DNA from 3 places in the Lentzea sp. NPDC054927 genome. Region 2 is predicted to be linked to each of the others. Evidence: riboswitches for the same ligand, from Rfam matches in the RefSeq annotation. Region 2 holds a riboswitch; each other region holds the start of a gene.

Region 1 (7,326 bases), on a different contig from region 2:
TGAGCTGGATCGTGTTCGAAGCACTCGACCTCATCGACTTCGAGGGTGTCGTGACGTGGGTGCGCGGCATCAACCCGGTGTGGGCGGCGGTGGCGATCTTCGCCCTGCTCGTCGTGGACGTGCTGCTGCCCGTGCCGTCCACTCCGCTCATCGTGCTGGCGGGGACGGCACTCGGCCTGCCCTTCGGACTGGCACTCGCGATCGTCGGATCCCTGGGTTCCTCTGCCGCAGGGTACGCCCTCGGCCGGTTCGCGGGTCCGTGGTTGGTGCGCCGGGTGGTGACCATCGAGGAACTGACCGAAATGCGGCGATGGGGCCGTCAGTTCGGGCCCTGGTTCTTCGGCGTGGCGCGCGGCATTCCGATGATGGCGGAAACCGTGTCGGTGTCCGCGGGAGTGTCCAGGGTGTCGTTCCGGACTTTCATGTCCTTCACGCTCCTCGGCACCATCCCGATTTGTACCGCCTACGTGTTCGCGGGGGCACAGGCCGACACGGTCGAGCAGATAGTGATGATCAGCGCCGTCGGTTTCCTGCTGACCGTGGGGCTGTTCTACCTGCTGCGCCGGCTCGTGAAGGCGGCGCCCTAGGAAAACCCTTTGCGCGGCGTGGTTGTATTGGTGTGCGCCCGGTGCGTAGCGGAGGGTTACTTCCGGTGATATCTCAGGTTCGATCCCTGAAGCTGGCCTCGGCCAGTCTTCGCTCACCTCGGTGAGCACGTCACCTTCCGCGACTTGATCTCGGGCGCCCACAACTCCACGCCGGCCGGAATTAAATCGCTGGCCCGGCGTGGTTACATAGATATCGCACCCGGTGCGAAGCCAACGGTTACTTCGTCTTCAAAACGCAAACAACCCGTTGGCGCGTTTGATCTCGGGAGCGCACAACTTCACACGTGTCCGGTGCGAAGCAGAGGGTTACTTCCACTGTTAATGGGCGGGTCGCAGGTTCGAATCCTGCCAGCCTCACGGCTGTAGCTCAGTTCGGCAGAGCAGCTAATGTACCTTCCGCGACCTTGATCTCGGACACGTGTGATGTTTGTGGGCTCCCTTTCTTTTGTCTTGAGGGGGGAAGAGCCGATGGCGAAGTTCAACATTTTCCGTGCACGTCCGGCGGGCACCAGCCCGGTCGCCACGGCGCCGGCACCGTCCGGTCGCACCTACGAAGGCGGCGACGGCTACGCGCGCGACACGAAGTCCGAGCTGTTCCTGCTCGCCGTGTCGAACATGGGCGGCGAGGCCACCTTCTACGAGTCCGGCGGTCAGCGCGACAACCGGTTCGCCGAGCTCGTCCACACCGCCGCGCTCGCGGATCCCGAGTGGACCGCGCGCCTGCTGAAGTGGCTGCGCAGCGAGGCGAACATGCGCACGGCGTCGCTCGTCGGCGCGGCCGAGTTCGTGTTCGCACGGCTCGTGGCCTCCTCCGACGCGGGCGTCACCAACCGTGCCGTCATCGACTCCGTGCTGCAGCGCGCCGACGAGCCGGGCGAGCTCCTCGCCTACTGGACCGGCACGAACGGCCGGCGCGTGCCGAAGCCGATCAAGCGTGGCATCGCCGACGCCGTGAAGCGCCTGTACGACGAGCGCGCGGTCCTCAAGTGGGACAGCGACGCCCGTGGCTTCCGGATGGCCGACGTGCTGAACCTCGCGCACCCCTCTCCCGCAGCCGACTGGCAGGGCTCGCTCTTCCAGTACGTGCTGGACCGGCGCCGCGACAGCGATGTGGCGGTACCGGACGCGCTGCGCGTGACCGCGGCACGCCGTGAGCTGATGGCGTGGCCGGTCGAGCAGCGCCGGGCGCTCTTCGGACGTCCCGACGCGGCCGACGTGCTGCGCCGGGCAGGCATGACGTGGGAGTCGGTGGCCGGCTGGCTGCAGGGCCCGCTGACGAAGGAGGTGTGGGAGGCGCTCGCGCCGTCGATGGGGTACATGGCGCTCATCCGCAACCTCAGGAACTTCGACGAGGCGGGCATGTCCGACGAGGTCGCGGCAGCCGTCGCGACCCGGCTGGCCGACCCCGGCCAGGTCGCTCGCTCGCGGCAGTTCCCGTTCCGGTTCCTGTCGGCGTACGAGGCGGCACCGAGCCTGCGCTGGGGCCACGCACTGGACCAGGCGCTGCAGGCGTCGCTGAGCAACCTGCCCGCACTGCCGGGCCGGTCGCTGATCCTCGTCGACACCTCGGCGTCGATGACGCACGGCACGATCTCGGCGAAGTCGAAGGTCACCCCGGCCAAGGCCGCGGCGGTGTTCGGCGTCGCACTGGGCGCCAAGGGCGAGCAGGTCGACGTGATCGGCTTCGCGGACGGCACGTTCCGGCACGACATCGCGCGCGGGGCGTCGGTGATCCGCACGGTCGACCGGTTCCTGAAGCGCATCGGCGAGGTCGGGCACGGCACCGACATCCCGGGGTCGCTGAAGCGGACCTACCGGGGCCACGACCGCGTGTTCATCATCTCGGACATGCAGACGATCAGCGGGCACCACGGCCAGGACGTCTCGAGCCTCGTGCCGGCGCACGTGCCGCTCTACGGGTTCAACCTGGGCGGATACCAGAAGGCGGCGTACGCGACCGGCAAGGCTCATCGGCACGAATTCGGTGGCCTGACGGACGCGACCTTTCGGATGGTGCCCCTGCTCGAGGCAGGCCGGAACGCCGACTGGCCGTTCTAGGAGGTGAGGGCCCGCACACAGCGTGTGCGGGCCCCTTCACCATTGCCACTTACTTTTCGTAAGCGTTTTCACCAGGTATCCTTGCCGCCATGAAGTACAACGTGTTCGCGAAGGCGTGCCCGTCACGTCCCACGCTGGAGCACGTCACCGGCCGGTGGGGCAGCCTCACGATGAGCGCGCTCCTCGACGGCCCGCTGCGCTTCAACGAGCTGCGCCGGCGGGTCGACGGGGTCAGCGAGAAGATGCTCTCGCAGACGCTGCACGCGCTGGAGCGGGACGGGCTCGTGCACCGCGACGCGCAGCCCACGAACCCGCCGCGCGTCGACTACACCCTCACGCCGCTCGGCCGCGAGACCGCCGAGCGCCTGCTCGCGCTGATCCAGATGCTGGAGGCGCGCATGCCGGAGGTGCTGGCGGCTCAGCAGGCGTACGACGCCCGCCGCTAGGTTTCCTCGCGGAGATCAGCACTCGATGACGTTCACCGCGAGTCCGCCGCGTGCGGTCTCCTTGTACTTCACCGACATGTCCTTGCCCGTGTCGCGCATGGTCTTGATGACCTTGTCGAGCGAGACGAAGTGCGAACCGTCGCCGCGCAACGCCATGCGCACGGCGGTGATCGCCTTGATCGACGCGACGGCGTTGCGTTCGATGCACGGGATCTGCACCAGGCCGCCGATCGGGTCGCACGTCAGGCCGAGGTTGTGCTCCATGGCGATCTCGGCGGCGTTCTCGACCTGCTCAGGAGTGCCGCCGAGGACCTCGGCGAGTCCGCCGGCCGCCATCGAGCAGGCCGAGCCGACCTCGCCCTGACAGCCGACCTCGGCGCCGGAGATCGAGGCGTTCTCCTTGAACAGCACGCCGATCGCGCCCGCCGTGAGCAGGAACCGGACCACGCCGTCGTCGGAAGCTCCCGGCACGAACTTCGTGTAGTAGTGCAGCACCGCGGGCACGATGCCGGCCGCACCGTTGGTCGGTGCGGTGACGACACGGCCGCCCGCCGCGTTCTCCTCGTTGACCGCCAACGCGAAGAGCGTGACCCAGTCCATGACGCGCAGCGGGTCGGTGACGAAGTGCTCGCGCTCCAACGTTTTGCGCATGTCGGCGGCGCGGCGGCGGACCTTCAGGCCGCCGGGCAGGACGCCGTGCTCGTTGCAGCCGCGTTCCACGCACTCCTGCATGACGTGCCAGATGTGCAGAAGTCCTTGGCGCACCTCGTCTTCAGTCCGCCACGACAGCTCGTTGGCCATCATGATCTCGCTGATCGACAGGCCGGTCTCGCGGCACCGCGCGAGCAGTTCGTCGCCGGTCAGGAACGGGTGCGCCAACGGCGTCGAGTCCGGTTTGATCCGGTCGGTGCCCGAGGCGTTCTCGTCGACGACGAAGCCGCCACCGATCGAGTAGTAGACGGCGCGCTCGACCGACTTGTCGCCGCTGAACGCCTCGAAGCTCATTCCGTTGGGGTGCAACGGAAGTGACTTGCGGCGGTGCATGACGAGGTCGCGGTCGTGCACGAAACCGATCTCGTGCGCGCCACCGAGCCGGAGCCGGCCGCTCGCGATGATCTCCTCGACCCGGCCGGCCGCGATCGTCGGGTCGACTTCTTCCGGATGGTTGCCTTCGAGGCCCAGGAACACGGCTTTCGGACTGCCGTGGCCGTGGCCGGTCGCACCGAGCGAGCCGAACAGCTCGACGCGCACCCGGTCCACTTCGGACACTCGGTCGCCGAGCTTCTCGACGAACATGGCCGCCGCGCGCATCGGGCCGACCGTGTGGGAGCTGGACGGTCCGATGCCGACGGAGAAAAGGTCGAAAACGCTGATCGCCACTGATCAGTCCTTCGTGGTGGTGGGGCGGTCAGTCAGATTTGGTGAGTTCGGCGTACTTGGCCGCCGTGAGGAGGTTCTCCGCCGACTCGACGCGAACCCGGAACAGCCAGCCGGCGCCGTACGGGTCGGTGTTGACGATCGCCGGGTCGTCGACGACAGCGCTGTTGACCTCGATCACCTCACCAGTGACGGGCGAGAACAGGTCGCTGACGGACTTGGTGGACTCCAGCTCGCCGCAGACCGCGTTGGTGACGACCTTGGCACCGACCTCTGGCAGCTGGACGAAGACGATGTCGCCGAGCGCGTCGGCGGCGTATTCGGTGATTCCGCAGGTCAGGGGGTCCTGGGTGCCCGGCGTCCAGTCGACCCACTCGTGCTCGACGGTGTAGAGCAGGTTCTCGGGGAACTCCACGGCGACTCCTCTGGCTGTGACGGGTCAGGAAACATGCGTCCCCCTCCGCCGTGCAGAGTTGCCTACCCCGAGCGGTCTTGCTGCCTGAGAGTGTGCGGGAGCTTGCCCCTTCGGCGCCCCGACCTGATCGTCGAGGTCTCTCCCACTCGGGTTTCGGCGCCCAGTGATCAACACTTCGCGCCACGGCCGGTCTTCAGTTCTCGACCGCGAACGCTATGTGCGGCCCCCGCCAAGTGTCAACGCGAGATGGTTGACATTGGGGAGAGCGCTGCCAGGGTGAGGTCAGGCAGACATCGGAGGTCTCATGCGGAAGCCGTTCATCGTCGCCTTGCTCGCCTCACTGGTGCTCACCCCTGTTCCCGCTGCCACCGCGGCAGAGGCACCAGCTCCTGTCACAGTCCCCATCGGCCACCTCTTCGACAACGACGGCATCGACACCGCGTCGGACCGGACCGGCAGCTTCGACGGTTCCGGCTACGCGTTCCCGGCGGAGGCGCTGCCGTCCGGGCAGGTCACGGCCGATGGCGTGCCGTACCTCTTCCCGGGAAATTCACAGGCCAAGAACAACGCGGTGGCTCTCGGACAGCGGATCGAGCTCCCGCGCGGCCGCTATCTGACCGCGCACTTCCTCGTGGCGTCCTCGTACAGAGCGGCCGGAGGGACCGCGACCGTGCACTACGCGGACGGATCTTCAACAACCGGTTCGATCACCGGACCTGACTGGTACTCGGGCAGTGGTCCGATCTCCGCGCCGTTCCGGTACTCCCCCGGCGGCACCGACCAGCACCCCGTGTCGATCGGGACCGCCCAGCTCTGGGCAGATCCCCAGAAGGAGGCCGTCGGCATCACGCTGCCGGTGACGAACCCGGCCGTCGAGGGCAAGTCCTCGCTGCACGTGTTCGCGCTGTCTCTGCAACCGGCGGGCAAGGGCGCGGTGCTCGCCGTCCGGTCCGCCCGCAGCACGCCCAAGCTGCCGCGGCTGGGTGGCCAGACGATCGAGGCCACCGTCGTGAACCTCGGTGACCAGTGGGTTTCCAACGTCTCGGTGCGCGCGGAAGGGCTCGGCGTGGTGACGTTGCAGCCAGCTGTCGTGCGCCGGCTCGCGCCCGGCGAAGAGGCACGGGTGCGGATCGGGATCCACGCCTACCGGACCGGCATGTTCGACGGGAAGGTCATCGCGACGTCCGGACGCGTTTCGGCATCCCAGAACGCCAAGTTCTCGTTGGGTGTGGCGGACTACCAGGCGACCGACGCGTCGTTGGGCACGCACGAGTCGCCGTACTGGTTCGACGACGCCAAGTTCGGCATCTTCATCCACTGGGGCCTCTACTCGGTGCCCGCGTGGTCGCCGCCGGGCGAGCAGTACGCGGAGTGGTACTGGCAGTGGATGCAGGACCCGAACAACGCCGTGAACCCGTACCACGCGGCGACGTTCGGGAAGAACTTCTCGTACGACCAGTTCATCCCGCAGTTCACCGCCTCGAAGTTCGACCCGAAGGACTGGGTGAAGCTCTTCGAGGAGGCCGGCGCCAAGTACTACGTGCTGACCTCGAAGCACCACGAGGGTTTCGCGCTGTGGGACTCGAAGGTGTCCGGTCGCGACTCCGTTGACCTGGGACCGAAGCGCGACCTGGTCAAGGAGCTCTTCGACGCGTCGCGGAAGTACACGCCGGGGCTCAAGAACGGGCTCTACTTCTCGATGCCGGAGTGGTTCAACCCCGACAACCCGTGGTCGGGTCACGGGCCGCGCAATCCTTGGAGCGGCGCCGCCGAGCCGTACACCGGCTACCAGGCCGGACGGGACTTCGTGCGCGACTACCAGGCGCCGCAGATGACCGAGCTGGTCGACGGGTACGACCCGGACGTCATCTGGTGCGACATCGGCGGCGCGAACGACTCGCGGCGGGTACTGGCCGACTACTTCAACAAGGCCAAGAACCGGGCCAAGCCCAAGGACGTGACGGTCGACGACAGGTGCGGCATCCCGACCCACGACTACACGACGCCCGAGTACGCGACGTACCCGAACACCGTGGTGAAGAAGTGGGAGGCCTCGCGCGGCCTCGACCCGCGTTCGTACGGGTGGAACCGGGCGACGCCGGACTCGATGTACATGACCGCGGACGAGGTGATCGACACGCTGGTCGACACGACGTCCAAGAACGGCAACTTCCTGCTGGACATCGGCCCGCGAGCGGACGGCTCGATCCCGGAGATCATGCAGCAGCGCCTGCGCGAGACCGGGTCGTGGCTGAAGACCAACGGCGAGTCGATCTACGGCACGACGTACTGGTCGCGGATGGCCCAGCTGGGTTCGCTGCGGTTCACGGTGAAGCCGAACGAGGCGTTCTACATCACCTCGTTGGCCCAGCCGGGGTCACAGCTCGTGGTCGACGCCCCGGTGCCGCTCAAGGACGGAGAC
Region 2 (7,326 bases):
GCGGCCAGGACCGCGGTGCGGGCGATGTCGCCGCCCTGCTCGCCGAGCGGCGACACGACGCCGAACACGACGTCGTCCACCGCGGAGGTGTCGAGGGAGTTGCGTTCGGACAGCGCGCGCAGCACCCCGGCGGCGAGAGCGACGGGCTTGACGCTGTGCAGCGACCCGCGCTTCCCCTTGCCGCGCGGCGTGCGCACCGCGTCGAAGATCAAGGCTTCGCTCATGGCACCCACGCTAGGCCCGCTGTCTCGAGCTGGCCATGACCGTGAAGGGTGACCGATTAGCTCACCACGAACTCCATGTGCTCCGGCTCGAACGCGTCCACGAACCCAAGCCGCTCGTAGAGCCGCCGCGCCGGCAGGTTGTCGTCGTACACGCGCAGCCGGACGAGCTTCCAGCCCTCTGCCGCCGCCCACGCCAGCAGCGCGCGGACCAGCGCTTCGCCGAGCCCGCGGCCGCGGTGCGACGAGCTCACCCACATCGAGAAGAGGTAGAGGCCCTGCGGCTCCGGCGCGCCCGCCACCAGCCCGACCGGCCCGTCGTCGAGAGCCACCAGCCGCACGCCCTCCACGAGCTTGGCCCGCCAGTCCGCCTCGGTGTACTCCTCTTCGCGGGCGAGCGTCGAGCCGAAGTCGTCCGGGTCGCTGGCCAGCGCTTCCAGCCGGATGTCCCGCCACAGCCGCCACTCGTCCGGCGTGACCTGGTGGATCTGCATGCGGAGCAGTCTGGCCGACGGGGTGGGAATTTCGCTCAGTTTTTCGGGTGACGCCCTGGCGCGCCGGTCATGGCGTGGATCACCGCCCGGTGGTTTCGTGAACGCATGGCAGAGCGTCGATCGCGGTGGATGGACAGCGACCTGGACCAGTTGCGCCAGCTCGCCCGCACGTTCATGGAGAAGGAGGTCACGCCGCACCAGGAGCGCTTCGCCGAGCAGAAGCAGGTCGACCGCGACCTGTGGCGCAAGGCCGGTGACGTCGGGCTGCTGTGCCTGAGCATTCCGGAGGAGTACGGGGGCGGCGGCGGCACGTTCGCACACGAGGCCGTGTTGTTGGAGGAGCAGGCACGCGCGGGCGACAGTTCGTGGGGCAACAGCGTGCACAGCGGCATCGTCGCCCACTACCTCAACTCGTACGGCTCCGAGGACCAGAAGCAGCGCTGGCTGCCCAAGCTCGCGTCCGGCGAGTACGTCGGCGCGATCGCGATGACCGAACCCGGCGCGGGCTCCGACCTCCAGGGCATCCGCACGAAGGCGATCAGGGACGGCGACGAGTACGTCATCAACGGCTCGAAGACGTTCATCACGAACGGCGCGCACGCCGACCTGGTGATCGTGGTCGCCAAGACCGACCCCGCCCAGGGCGCGCAGGGCATCTCGCTGATCGTCGTGGAGAACGACATCCGGCGCGGCCGCGTGCTCGACAAGGTCGGCATGAAGGGGCAGGACACCGCGGAGCTGTTCTTCGACGACGTCCGGGTGCCCGCCGCGAACCTGCTGGGCGACCAGGAGGGCCTCGGGTTCGTCCAGCTCATGCACCAGCTGCCGCAGGAACGCCTGATCATCGGCGTCTGCTCGATCGCGGGCATCGAGGCGGCCGTCGGCGTGACGCTGAAGTACGTGAAGGAGCGCACGGCGTTCGGCAAGGAGCTGATGAAGTTCCAGAACACCCGGTTCAAGCTCGCCGAGTGCGCCACCGAGGCAGCCGTGACCAGGGCGTTCATCGACGAGTGCATCGAGAAGCACTTGAAGGGCGAGCTCGACATCCCGACCGCCGCGATGGCCAAGTGGTGGGCCAGTGACCGGCTGGGCAAGGTCGTCGACGAGTGCGTGCAGCTCTTCGGCGGCTACGGCTACATGAACGAGTACCCGATCGCACGTGCCTGGTCCGACGCCCGCGTGCAGCGGATCTTCGGCGGCACGAACGAGATCATGAAGGAAATCATCGCGAGGTCCCTGTGAGCGGGCCTCTCGCAGGACTTCGCGTGGTCGAACTGGCAGGGCTCGCTCCCGCGCCGTTCGGCTGCATGGTGCTCGCGGACCTCGGCGCGGAGGTCATCCAGGTGCACAAGCCCGGCAGCCACCCGACGGTCCCCGGTGACTTCCTGACCCGCAACCGGCGCTCGATCGCAATCGACACCCGCAGGCCGGAGGGTGCCGAGCTGGTGTTGCGGCTGGTCGAACGCTCGGACGTGCTCATCGAGGGCTTCAGGCCGGGCGTGACCGAGCGGCTGGGCATCGGTCCGGCGCAGTGTCTGGCCCGCAACCCGCGCCTTATATATGGACGCATGACCGGGTGGGGGCAGGACGGGCCGCTGGCTCAGCGCGCCGGCCACGACATCAACTACATCGCCGTGGCGGGTGCGCTCGACCCCGTCGGACGTGCCGGTGGGCCGCCCGTCTTTCCGGTGAACTTCCTCGGCGACTTCGGCGGGGGAGGCCTGCTGCTGGCCCTCGGCGTGCTCGCCGCGCTGTACGAACGCGAGCGCTCGGGGCGTGGCCAGGTGGTCGACGCGGCCATGGTCGACGGGGCGGCGTTGCTCACGACGTTCCTGCACGGGATGAAGTCCGCGGGCATGTGGCAGGGCGGGCGCGGCGAGAACATGCTCGACGGTGGAGTGCCGTTCTACGACGTCTACGAGGCCGCGGACGGGCGGTACGTGGCGCTGGGCGCGCTGGAGGAGAAGTTCTACGCCGACCTGGTGGCCGTGCTGGGTCTGGAGGACGCACCGTCGCGCAACGACCCGGCGAACTGGCCTGAGCTGCGCGAACGCATCGCGGCGGCGGTGAAGACCCGGACGCGGGACGAGTGGGCGGACCTCGCGCGGGACACGGACGCGTGCCTGGCACCGGTCCTGACCCCTGCCGAGGCGGCGCGGCATCCGTACAACGCGGCGCGTGCCTCGTTCGTGGATGTCTCGGGGTCGTTGCACCCGGCGCCGGCGCCTCGGTTCGACCGCACCCCGACGGCGGTTCCTGCGCCCCCGGTAACGGCCGGGGTGAACACCGGGGAAGTGCTTGCCGACATGGGTGTGGCGGAGGCCCAAATTATGGAACTGCGGCGGGCAGGAGTAATTGGATGAATGCTCGCGTGCGTATTAATGGAGACACGACGGCGTGACAGAGCGTGATGTCGGCGGTTCGGCATCCGGGTGAGGCCCGGTGCAACAGTGTCTGGTCCAAGCTGTGGGATGCGAGGGAGTCCGTGTTCACCTCGTGCCCAGGACATCGGCGCAGTTGAGGCCCCTCTTTAGCCGCCATTCGGGTGACATTGGCCGTCGTGCAGGCGTGCGCCGCTGGTGGATCCTAGGAGCAGTTGGGCGTGGTCGTTGTTCATCGCAAGGGTGAATGAGGGACCATGACGGGTGACACGGGCGGTCCGCCGCCTGACCGGTGAGCGAGATGGACGGAGAGGTACCTGTGAACCTCAAGAAGGTGCTAGTGCTGGCGGGCGTCGCGCTGGTGCTGTTCCTCCTGATCACCCAGCCCGAGCAGTCCGCTTCGGCGGTGCAGCAGGTTCTCGGCTGGCTGCGTCAGGGCGCGGAGTCGATCATCACCTTCATCAGGAGCCTCTTCGGGACGGCAACGCCGATCAGCTAGTGACCCTGGGTGATCTTCGGCCGTTCGCGTTGAGCCGGATGGGTGGAATGAGGCCAATCACGCACTGGTAACGGGTGTTCTGGGGATTCAGGGTCTGGCGATTGTCAGACCTACCGAATACCTTCCGCTGCAATGGCCGATCCCCGACCGACGAGGAGGCACATATGGTCGAGGACTCCGGGGTCCACGAGCTGTTGCAGCAGTGGGCGGCTGAACGGTCTGATGACGCAGAGATGCAGGAGGTGAACCGGATCAAGAACGCATGGCTCGCTGAGGCTCCCCCCTCGGCGCCTGGCATCCCCGCCCAGCGGGGAAGCAGGGGCGGGTCGTCGCGTGGCTTGGTCAAGGTCGACTCGGCGGATCCGGCCTACGTGGCCGCGATGCGCAAGCGGGCGCCGGAGGCACCCGAGGCACTGCTCGCCGCCGCGGCGAGCTACTGGCAGCTGGTTGGCGACGTCGCCGAGGCCGAGCAGTGGTGGGACGCGGGCATCAGCCCGTTGGACCAGCGCGCGCTCGACTACCGCGCGGCTGGCCTGTCTCCTGCCGACCTCGGGCGGCGCCTGGGACCGATGACGGTTCTCCAGCACCTTCGCCGCGGTTCTGCCGCAGCCTGGTGTGTTGCTCGTCTGCAGAGGCAGCGCCGGGACGGCGTGGCATAGGTGGGAACGGGCTGTCGGAGGCGGCAGCCCTGTATCCACACTGCGTCCCTCACGGGCGGCCTCCTCTGCGGAGGCCTCACCCAAGTAGTGTGGAGGCCGTGCGCGGCCTCCTTACTCCCCAACGAGTGTTGATCGGGCTCGGCTGCCTGGTCGCACTGATCGCCTGTTGCGGGCTCGCGTGGTGGCAGTGGCAGCGCTTCGAGTCCGCCAGCGGCACGTTCCAGAACCTCGGCTACGTGCTCCAGTGGCCGCTCTTCGGCCTCTTCCCGGCCTTCATGGTGTGGCGTTTCCGCCGTTTGGCGCGCCAGAACCGTGACGCGGATCTCGCACCCGAGCCGGTTGCGCCCGCTCCTGGGCCAGTGGCTACCGTTGACGCCGTCAAACCCGCGCCTGTCGAGTACTTCGACGACGAAGAAGACGCGGAGCTCGCGGCCTACAACCGCATGCTCGCGAACCTCAACGCGCGGGACGGTCGTTGAGCGAAGGCGGGCAGATGAAGGGTGCGTTGACCCGGTTCAGGGTCATGGCTTACGTGGTCGGAGTCTTCCTGCTGCTCCTGGTCGTGGCCATGGTGCTCAAGTACGCCGCGGACATGGGCGGGGCGATGAAGGTCGTCGGCCCGATCCACGGCTTCCTCTACGCCATCTACCTGGTGATTTCCGTCGACCTCGCGCTGAAGCTGCGCTGGTCGATCAAGGGCACCGCGCTCGTGCTGCTCGCCGGCACCATCCCGTTCCTGTCGTTCTGGGCGGAGCGCAAGGTGGTCGAGAAGACTGCGCAGGGCGTGCCGCTGTGACGTTTGGCCTGCTAGCGTCTGGGGCTGACAACTGAACACGGCCGTCGATGTCGCGCGGGAGAGTCCCCTTCAGCGGGGACGCCGAAGGAGCAACTCCTCCCCGGAATCTCTCAGGTACAGGTACCGCACGACGAAGGCAACTCTGGAAAGCAGGCTGCTCGGCAGCCTCGCCCACGGTGCAAGTCGCGCTCCGCGCGGCGAAGCTCTCAGGCTCATGACAGAGGGGGAGGCTCGCTCTAGTGAGGAGTCTCCGATGGACCGTGTCATTCTTCTGATGCCTCAGCCGGCCGCGTCCGGCTCTTCGGCGCACCCTGGAGGAGCGTTCTGATGTCCCGCCTCACGCCTCTGAACGCCGAGCACGAGCAGCTCGGCGCGATGTTCACCGACTTCGCGGGCTGGCGGATGCCGCTGCGCTACTCCAGCGAGCTCGCCGAGCACCACGCCGTGCGCACCACCGCGGGCCTGTTCGACCTCACGCACATGGGTGAGATCGTCCTGACCGGACCGCAGGCGGGCGAGGCGCTCGACTACGCGCTGGTCGGCCACATCTCCGCGCTGGCCGTCGGCAAGGCCCGCTACACGATGATCACCCAGGCCGACGGCGGCGTGATCGACGACCTGATCGTGTACCGCTTGGGCGACCAGGAGTTCATGGTCGTCGCGAACGCCTCCAACGCCCTCGTCGTCGCCGAGGCCCTCGTCGAGCGCGCCGCCGGTTTCGACGTCGAGGTCGCGGACAAGTCGACCGACTACGCGTTGATCGCGATCCAGGGCCCGAAGTCGGTCGAGATCCTGTCCGGGCTGACCGACACCGACCTGTCCACGGTCAAGTACTACGCCTCGTACCCGTCCACCGTGGCCGGCGTCGACGCGCTGCTCGCGCGCACCGGTTACACGGGCGAGGAAGGCTTCGAGCTCTTCGTGGCTCCGGCCGACGCGCCCGCCGTGTGGGCCGCGCTGCTGTCCGCGGGTGAGGCGCACGAGCTCAAGCCGTGCGGACTCGGCTGCCGCGACACGTTGCGTCTCGAGGCCGGAATGCCGTTGTACGGCAACGAACTCACGACCTCCCTCACGCCGTACCACGCTGGTCTGGGCCGTGTGGTGAAGCTCGAGAAGCCGGGCGACTTCGTGGGTCGCGACGCGCTGACGAAGGTGGCGGAGTCCGAAGTGGACTCGGTCCTGGTAGGACTGAAGACCCCCGAGCGCCGCGCCCCGCGCCACGGCTACGCGGTGCTGAACGGCGACGAGGTCGTCGGCGAGGTCACCTCGGGCGCCCTGTCCCCGACGCTGGGCTACTCGGTCGCCATGGCCTACGTGTCCAGGGCGAGTGCCGAGCCCGGCACCCCACTGCTGGTCGACGTCCGCGGCAAGAAGCAGCCGGTCGAGGTCGTCGCACTTCCGTTCTACAAGCGCGCCAAGTAGGGAGATCTTCCAGATGTCCGACCAGTTCAACGCCTCCCTCGCGGAGTACGACCCCGAGGTCGCCGAGGCCGTTGCCGCCGAGCTGGCGCGCCAGCAGGGCACCCTCGAGATGATCGCCTCGGAGAACTTCACCCCCGTCTCGGTGCTCCAGGCACAGGGCTCGGTGCTGACCAACAAGTACGCCGAGGGCTACCCCGGCCGCCGCTACTACGGCGGCTGCGAGCACGTGGACGTCGTCGAGCGCCTGGCCATCGAGCGCATCAAGTCGCTCTTCGGCGCCGGTTTCGCCAACGTCCAGCCGCACTCGGGCGCGCAGGCGAACGCCGCCGCGATGTTCGCGCTGCTCCAGCCGGGCGACACGATCCTGGGCCTGGACCTGGCGCACGGCGGTCACCTGACCCACGGCATGCGCATCAACTTCTCCGGCAAGCTCTACAACGTCGTGCCGTACCACGTCGCTGACTCGGATGGCCGTGTCGACATGGCCGAGGTCGAGCGCCTGGCCGCGGAGCACCGTCCCAAGCTGATCGTCGCCGGGTGGTCCGCCTACCCGCGTCAGCTGGACTTCGCCGAGTTCCGCCGGATCGCGGACTCGGTCGACGCCTACCTGATGGTCGACATGGCGCACTTCGCCGGCCTGGTGGCCGCTGGGCTGCACCCGTCTCCGGTGCCGCACGCGCACGTCACGACCACCACTACGCACAAGACCCTTGGTGGTCCTCGTGGTGGCGTGATCCTGTCGAACGAGGCGGACATCGCCAAGAAGATCAACTCGGCGGTGTTCCCCGGGCAGCAGGGTGGTCCGCTGGAGCACGTGATCGCGGCCAAGGCCGTGGCGTTCAAGCACGCGGCTT
Region 3 (7,326 bases), on a different contig from region 2:
TCGCCGCGCTGGCGTTGTTCGGACGGCACCGCCCGGAGCCGTTCAGTGAGTGATTGGCTCACCGACACGCGCGACTCCTACGACACGGTCGCGGTCAGCTACACCGAGCACACACGTGAACTGCTGGACCGGCTGCCGCACGTGCGGGCCGCGCTCAGGTTGTTCGCCGAAGAGGTCGACGGACCGGTGGCGGACGTCGGCTGCGGTCCCGGCCTGGTCACCGCGCACCTGCACGCGCTCGGTGCGGACGTGTTCGGAGTGGACCTGTCGCCGGGGATGATCGAACTGGCCCGGCGCGACCATCCGGGGCTGCGGTTCGAGGTCGGGTCGATGACGGAACCGCTCGGCGACACCGTGGCCGGGATCCTCGCGTTCTGGTCGTTGATCCACATCCTGGACCACGAGGTGCCCACGGTCTTCGAGCACTTCCGCGAAGCGTTGCGCCCCAACGGGTTGCTGATGATCGGCTTCCACGTCGGGGACGAGACGCGGATGAAGACGCAGGGGTACGGCGGGCATCCGATGCGGGTGCACGTCCACCTGCGGCGGCCGGAGCGAGTGGCCGGGTGGCTGAGCGAGGCGGGGTTCACCGTCGAGGCCCAGTGGTTGCTGGGCACGGACGGGGCGATCCTGTTCGCACGGCGCGGGTGAGACCATTTGCCCGTGTCGGAAGAGCAAACGTGTCAGCGGTGCGGCGAGGCCGTCGAGCTGGACCAGGAAGACTTCGAGCTGTTCGAGCGGATGCACCCCGAGTGCTTCCACTACGCGTTCGAGCACGACCTGAACAAGCCGGGCATCGGCGTCGACGAGAACTGCGGCGACGACGCCTGCCCTTCTGCGGTATGAGAAACGGGCGCACCCCCGAGTGCGCCCGTTTCCTTTCTACCTAGATCAGCTGCCGTACGCCGAGAGCGGCGGGCAGGAGCAGACCAGGTTGCGGTCGCCCTTCGCGCCGTCGATGCGGCGGACCGGCGGCCAGATCTTCGGAGCACCGGTACCGGCCGGGTAGACGGCCTCCTCGCGGGTGTACGGGTGGTTCCACTCGCCGACGGTCACGCAGGCCGCGGTGTGCGGGGCGTTGCGCAGCGGGTTGTCCTCCACGGTCCACTCGCCGACGGCCACGCGGTCGATCTCGTGCTTGATGGCGATCATGGCGTCGATGAACCTGTCGATCTCGGCCAGGTCCTCGGACTCGGTCGGCTCGACCATCAGCGTGCCGGCGACCGGGAACGACATCGTCGGGGCGTGCAGGCCGTAGTCGGCGAGGCGCTTGGCGACGTCGTCCACCGTCACGCCGGTGGCCTTGGTGATCGGGCGCAGGTCGAGGATGCACTCGTGGGCCACGAAGCCGCCCTCGCCGGTGTAGAGGACCGGGTAGTGCTCGTCGAGGCGGCGGGCCACGTAGTTCGCGGCGGCCACGGCGGTCAGGGTCGCGCGGCGCAGGCCGTCGCCGCCCATCATGCGCACGTACGCCCACGAGATCGGCAGGATCGACGCGGAACCCCACGGGGCGCCGGAGATCGGGCCGACGCCGGTCGCCGGGCCTGCGGTGGGCTGCAGCGGGTGGTTCGGCAGGAACGGTGCGAGGTGGGACTTCACACCGATCGGGCCGACGCCGGGGCCACCGCCGCCGTGCGGGATGCAGAACGTCTTGTGCAGGTTCAGGTGGGAGACGTCCGAGCCGAACTTGCCGTAGCGCGCCAGGCCGATCAACGCGTTGAGGTTCGCGCCGTCGACGTACACCTGGCCGCCCGCGTCGTGGACCAGGCCGCAGACCTCGCTGACGGTGTCCTCGTACACGCCGTGGGTAGACGGGTAGGTGATCATGATCGCGGCGAGGTCGTCGGCGTGCTCCGCGACGGTCTCGCGCAGGTGACCCATGTCGATGTTGCCCTTGTCGTCGCACTTCACGACGACGACGCGCATGCCCGCCATGACAGCGGAAGCGGCGTTGGTGCCGTGGGCGGACGACGGGATCAGGCAGACGTCGCGGTCGGCGTTGCCGTTCGCGCGGTGGTACGCGCGGATCGCCAGCAGACCGGCGAACTCGCCCTGCGAACCGGCGTTGGGCTGCAACGACACCGCGTCGTAGCCGGTGACCTCTGCCAGCCAGGCCTCGAGGTCGGAAACGATCCGCAGCAGCCCCTTGGCGTCCTCGACGGGCGCGAACGGGTGCAGCGTCGAGAACTCCGGCCAGGTGATGGACTCCATCTCCGCGGTGGCGTTCAGCTTCATCGTGCAGGAACCGAGCGGGATCATGCTGCGGTCGAGCGCGACGTCCTTGTCCGACAACGCACGCAGGTACCGCAGCAGCGCGGTCTCCGAGCGGTGCGCGTGGAACACCGGGTGGGTCAGGTAGTCGGACGTGCGGCGCAGGTCGGCCGGGATGCCGTCCGCGGTGTCGGCGTCGATCGCGTCCACATCGGACCCGGTGACACCGAAGGCTTCCCACACCGCGACGAGGTGCGCGCGCGTGGTCTTCTCGTCGCACGCGATCGCCACGACGTCGGCGTCGACCTGACGCAGGTTGATGCCGGCCTCACGCGCCTTGGCGACGACCGCGGCGGCCTCACCGGGAACGCGCACCTGGACGGTGTCGAAGAACTCGCCGTGCACGACGTCGAGACCGGCCTCGCACAGGCCCGTGGCGAGCACGGTGGCCAGGCGGTGCACGCGGGTCGCGATCGACCGCAGGCCCTCGGGACCGTGGTAGACCGCGTACATGGAGGCGATCACGGCCAGCAGCACCTGCGCGGTGCAGATGTTCGACGTGGCCTTCTCGCGGCGGATGTGCTGCTCACGCGTCTGCAACGCCAAGCGGTAGGCCAGCGACCCGTCGGAGTCGACGGAGACACCGACGAGACGGCCGGGCAGCTGGCGCTCCAGTCCGGACCGGACGGCCATGTACCCGGCGTGCGGGCCACCGAAGCCGATCGGCACGCCGAAGCGCTGCGTGGTGCCGACGACGACGTCCGCGCCGATCTCGCCCGGCGCGCGCAGCAGCGTCAGCGCCAGCAGGTCGGCGACGACGACGGCCTGCGCGCCCGCCGCGTGGATCTCCTCGATCAGCGCGGCCTGGTCGCGCACCACACCGGACGCACCGGGGTACGACAGCAGCACGCCGTAGAAGTCGCCGCCCAGGCCGAGGCCCTCGATGCCCTGCGACAGGTCCGCGACGACGATCTCGATGCCCAGCGGCTCGGCGCGCGTCTCGATGACGGCCAGCGTCTGCGGCAGCGTGTCGGCGTCGACGACGAACTTGTTCGACTTCGAGCGACCCGCGCGGCGCACCAGGGTCATGGCCTCGGCGGCGGCGGTCGACTCGTCCAGCATGGACGCGTTCGCGACCGGCAGGCCGGTCAGGTCGCCGACCATGGTCTGGAAGTTCAGCAGCGCCTCGAGCCGGCCCTGCGAGATCTCCGGCTGGTACGGCGTGTACGCGGTGTACCAGGCGGGCGACTCCAGCACGTTGCGCAGGATGACGCCCGGCGTGACGGTGTCGTAGTAGCCGAGGCCGATCATCTGCGTCATCGGGCGGTTCTGCGACGCGAGCTCACGCAGCTCGGCCAGCGCCTCGGTCTCGGTGGCCGGCGCCGGCAGGTCGAGCACGAGGTCGCGCTCGTGGATCGACGAAGGCACCGCGCGCTGCGCCAGCTCCTCCAGCGATCCGACGCCGATGACGTCGAGGATGCGCGCGAGTTCGGCGGGGCGCGGACCGACGTGGCGGTCGGCGAACGGGATGCCGTGCTCGAGAGCGGCGAGCGGAATGCGGTCCTGCGTCATCAAACGCCTCCGGGGGTGGCTGCGGGCACACGTGTCCTGTGCCCTCCCCGCTCTGTCCGTACCCGTGACGGGCGCCTGAGAGGTTCACCCCGTTGTGAGGCGGGGCTTTCACCGTCGGCGGGACCGCAGAAAAGTCTTCAGCACACTCTTCAGCGGTCCACTTTCCAGAGGCGTCTCGCTCACGCGGTCCTGGATGCCTGAGAGGTTCCCGGGGAGGGACTTGCTCCTTCGGCGCCGGGTTTCGAAACCCCGGTCTCTCCCGCCTGAGTTCAGCGACTACCCGTGAAGAATACCCGCAGGCAGCCCAGGTAGTCCCCAGGGACGCGACCTACGTCTCACCGATCAGCACCGATCAGCCGGTCGCGCGCTCCCGCCGGCGGCGCGTCAGCTCGTCCTCCGTCATGGGAGCGATCTCCATGCCGTCCGCACGTTCGGCCGGGAACTCGTGGATCGTCCCGGAGATCTCCCGCATCGCACCGCTCACCGCGATGCCGAACACGCCCTGACCGCCCTGCAGCAGATCGACGACCTCTTCCGGTGAGGTGCACTCGTAGACGGTCGTGCCGTCCGAGAAGAGGGTGATCTTCGCCAGGTCCTGCACGCCACGGCGGCGCAGGTGGTCCACGGCGACCCTGATGTTCTGCAACGAGACGCCGGTGTCCAGCAGTCTCTTCACCACCTTCAGGACCAGGATGTCCTTGAAGGAGTAGAGCCGTTGACTCCCGGAACCGTGGGCCATCCTTATCGTCGGAGCGACGAGTCCGGTCCTGGCCCAGTAGTCGAGCTGCCGGTACGTGATTCCCGCGATCTGACACGCCGCGGGACCCCGGTAGCCGACGAGCTCGTCCGGCAGCGAGGAGTCCGGGAACAGCTCACCCTGCTGCCCGGATTCGGCCCTCACGGGCGCTTCCTCGGCCACGCCTGCCTCCCCTCGCCAACGGCCACGAAAGTCGAGGCCGTCAAGCCACCACGTCAGCTCTCACGAACCGGGTGACGTCCACTCGAGTTCGACGGTAAGACCGGCCGGAGGGCAGGTCAACGCGACGCGCGGGGAGGATCGACCCTCAACCTGAGGTGGAGAGTCACAGCGTCACCCGATGTGGGACGTTCAGGTGACGTTTAGTGATCGTTTAGCGAGCAATGCCAGCGGAAAGTAGCCCAGCCGAGCGACACACCCGTGGGTTACGCCGGTTCCAAACGAGACGGACAGCGACACGCCTATGTGTCCGCGCCCCTGAAGTCCTCCGGAGACACCGAGTCGAGGAACTCGCGGAACTTCTCGACCTCGTCCTCCTGCTCGTCCGGGATGATGAGGCCGGCCTCCGCCAGCACGGACTCCTCCGCGTGGATCGGCACCCCCACGCGCAACGCCAGCGCCACCGAGTCCGAGGGGCGCGCGGACACCCGCACGTCGCCGTCGAACACGAGTTCCGCGAAGAACGTGCCCTCCTGCAGGTCGGTGATCCGCACCTGTTCGAGGTTGCGTCCCAGCGCCCCGATGACGTCCTTCAGCAGGTCGTGGGTGAGAGGCCGAGCCGGGCGGACGCCCTGTTGCTCGAGTGCGATGGCCGTGGCTTCGACGGACCCGATCCAGATCGGCAGGTACCGCTCGCCCTCGGTTTCGCGCAGCAGAAGGATCGGCTGGTTCTGGGGCAGCTCTACCCGGACGCCCACGACGCGCATCTCACTCATCGGGTCTCGCCTCCCTCTGACTCGTTGGGGAGTACCCGGTTTCGCCTCCGAGCATCCCCCGGCGTATGCGTTCGACGCTACCCGCCAAGCGGGCCGTGTGCTCAATTGTTGCGGGCAGAACGTGATCAAGATGATTGCCGCAGGCCCGCTCTCACCAACAACGTGTGCAACGAGGTGAACAGGTCAGCCAATTCCCGAACCGTCTCGGGATCTGAGAAGGACTTCAGCACAACCACCTCGTGATCCGCTGCCGCGCGGACCGCGCGCAGTTGCTCGCGCTCGACGCCGAGTCCGGTCATCGTCCGGATCGTGCGGAGCGTCGCGAGGTCGTCGACGGTGAAACGGCCACCGGGGCCGGTGCGCAGCAGGCCGTCGCGTTCCAGCTGGGACAGCTGTTCCGCGCTGATTCCGGCCTGGGCAAGCAGATCGATCCGCGACACCGAAATGGAGTCCGCGGGAGCGGTGTCGAGCTGTTCGCGGATCACCTTGAGCGGCAGGTATCTGTCACGTTGTGCGGACAGCACGAACCGCAGCCTCTCGACGTCCGCCACGGAGAACTGGCGGTAGCCGGAGGCCGTGCGTGCCGGGCGGACCAGCCCCTCCGCTTCCAGGAAGCGGATCTTGGAGATGGTGACGTCGGGGAACTCGGGACGAAGCTGTGAGAGCACCGCCCCGATGCTGAGCACCCCGCGTTGTGGCCGCCCGGCCGTCACGCGTCAGGCTCCCGCGGAGCCTGGGCCCGTCAGGAAGACGAGACGGAACTTGCCGATCTGGACCTCGTCACCGTTCGCGAGGACGGCCTGGTCGACCGGCTCGCGGTTGACGTAGGTGCCGTTGAGGCTGCCCACGTCGATGACGACGAACTCGCCGCTCTCCCGGCGGAACTCGGCGTGGCGGCGCGAGACCGTCACGTCGTCCAGGAAGATGTCGCTGTCGGGGTGGCGCCCCGCGCTCGTCGTGTCGCGGTCCAGCAAGAACCGGGAACCGGCGTTCGGGCCGCGCTTCACCACGAGCAGCGCGGAACCGGCGGGAAGTGCGTCTACACCGGCAACGGCCGGCTCCTGGGCGGGCGCCTCGGCGCCGCCCTCCATCTCCTGGAGGAAGTCCGCCCGGAAGACGGAGGTCCGCTCCGGGGACTGCTCCGGCGGAACGCCTGGGCCGTCGTTCGTGCTCACCTGAGCTCTCCTCCTGCTGCTGGATCCGTCACTTCCGGTAAAACCTATCGCGTTCGGGTCGCCACCCTCAGCGCGGCTCCCCTTCCGGCCGAAGAGGCGGCGAAAGATCGACGTCACTCCTTCTCCACCAAGGCCTTGTAGCCCTCCGCGTCCAGCAGGCCTTCCAGCGCGTCCGCGTCGTTCAGACGGATCTCCACCATCCAGCCCTCGCCGTACGGATCGGTGTTGACCGAGTCCGGCGTCTGCACCAACGCGTCGTTGATGGCGACGACCTCACCGTCGAGCGGCGAGTAGAGGTCGGACACGCTCTTGGTCGACTCGACCTCGCCGAACGTGTCGCCGGCCGCGACCGTGTGACCGACCTCGGGCAGCTGGACGAAGACGACGTCACCGAGCTGTTCCTGGGCGTAGTCGGTGATGCCGACCCGCACGGTGTTCTCGCCCGTGCTGGCGACCCACTCGTGTTCCTCGGTGTAGCGAAGCTCCTCGGGAATCAACTGACTGCGCTCCTCGTGCTGAACCTGTATGGGGTGATCTTTTCACGCGGCCCTGTCGGGAGTGACCCGCAGGGCCAGGAAGAACTGGTAGACGTACTGAAGCGCCGACCACAGGTAGAGCGCTCCGCCCCAGACGGTGAACGCGTAGGCGATCGGCTGGGCGACCTGCGCCCACGCCG

What was found. Region 2 has a riboswitch for glycine ahead of gcvT (glycine cleavage system aminomethyltransferase GcvT). Riboswitches for the same ligand answer to the same signal wherever they lie in the genome.
Region 1: it holds a riboswitch for glycine, as region 2 does, so the genes downstream of both, gcvH (glycine cleavage system protein GcvH) here and gcvT (glycine cleavage system aminomethyltransferase GcvT) in region 2, are expected to answer to the same signal.
Region 3: it holds a riboswitch for glycine, as region 2 does, so the genes downstream of both, gcvP (aminomethyl-transferring glycine dehydrogenase) here and gcvT (glycine cleavage system aminomethyltransferase GcvT) in region 2, are expected to answer to the same signal.

Annotation. Positions count from the first base shown of each region.
Region 1 is NZ_JBSGXZ010000016.1:11,398-18,723, forward strand. Features, by position in the region: gene ACWGE0_RS22130 (TVP38/TMEM64 family protein) at 1-587, shown strand, start outside; gene ACWGE0_RS22135 (TROVE domain-containing protein) at 1,077-2,666, shown strand; gene ACWGE0_RS22140 (winged helix-turn-helix transcriptional regulator) at 2,756-3,112, shown strand; gene ACWGE0_RS22145 (L-serine ammonia-lyase) at 3,128-4,492, opposite strand; gene gcvH (glycine cleavage system protein GcvH) at 4,521-4,904, opposite strand; glycine riboswitch at 4,967-5,059, opposite strand; gene ACWGE0_RS22155 (alpha-L-fucosidase) at 5,209-7,326, shown strand, end outside.
Region 2 is NZ_JBSGXZ010000078.1:659-7,984, reverse strand. Features, by position in the region: gene ACWGE0_RS44825 (acetyl-CoA C-acetyltransferase) at 1-224, opposite strand, end outside; gene ACWGE0_RS44820 (N-acetyltransferase family protein) at 281-715, opposite strand; gene ACWGE0_RS44815 (acyl-CoA dehydrogenase family protein) at 821-1,957, shown strand; gene ACWGE0_RS44810 (CaiB/BaiF CoA transferase family protein) at 1,954-3,078, shown strand; gene ACWGE0_RS44805 (hypothetical protein) at 3,416-3,595, shown strand; gene ACWGE0_RS44800 (helix-turn-helix transcriptional regulator) at 3,760-4,254, shown strand; gene ACWGE0_RS44795 (hypothetical protein) at 4,353-4,733, shown strand; gene ACWGE0_RS44790 (DUF3817 domain-containing protein) at 4,748-5,050, shown strand; glycine riboswitch at 5,096-5,186, shown strand; glycine riboswitch at 5,188-5,278, shown strand; gene gcvT (glycine cleavage system aminomethyltransferase GcvT) at 5,378-6,472, shown strand; gene glyA (serine hydroxymethyltransferase) at 6,486-7,326, shown strand, end outside.
Region 3 is NZ_JBSGXZ010000008.1:275,654-282,979, forward strand. Features, by position in the region: gene ACWGE0_RS16045 (maleylpyruvate isomerase family mycothiol-dependent enzyme) at 1-53, shown strand, start outside; gene ACWGE0_RS16050 (class I SAM-dependent DNA methyltransferase) at 46-651, shown strand; gene ACWGE0_RS16055 (hypothetical protein) at 664-846, shown strand; gene gcvP (aminomethyl-transferring glycine dehydrogenase) at 892-3,783, opposite strand; glycine riboswitch at 3,834-3,953, opposite strand; glycine riboswitch at 3,958-4,055, opposite strand; gene ACWGE0_RS16065 (MerR family transcriptional regulator) at 4,136-4,702, opposite strand; gene ACWGE0_RS16070 (bifunctional nuclease family protein) at 5,002-5,475, opposite strand; gene ACWGE0_RS16075 (MerR family transcriptional regulator) at 5,601-6,188, opposite strand; gene garA (glycogen accumulation regulator GarA) at 6,192-6,650, opposite strand; gene gcvH (glycine cleavage system protein GcvH) at 6,764-7,147, opposite strand; gene ACWGE0_RS16090 (CDP-alcohol phosphatidyltransferase family protein) at 7,190-7,326, opposite strand, start outside.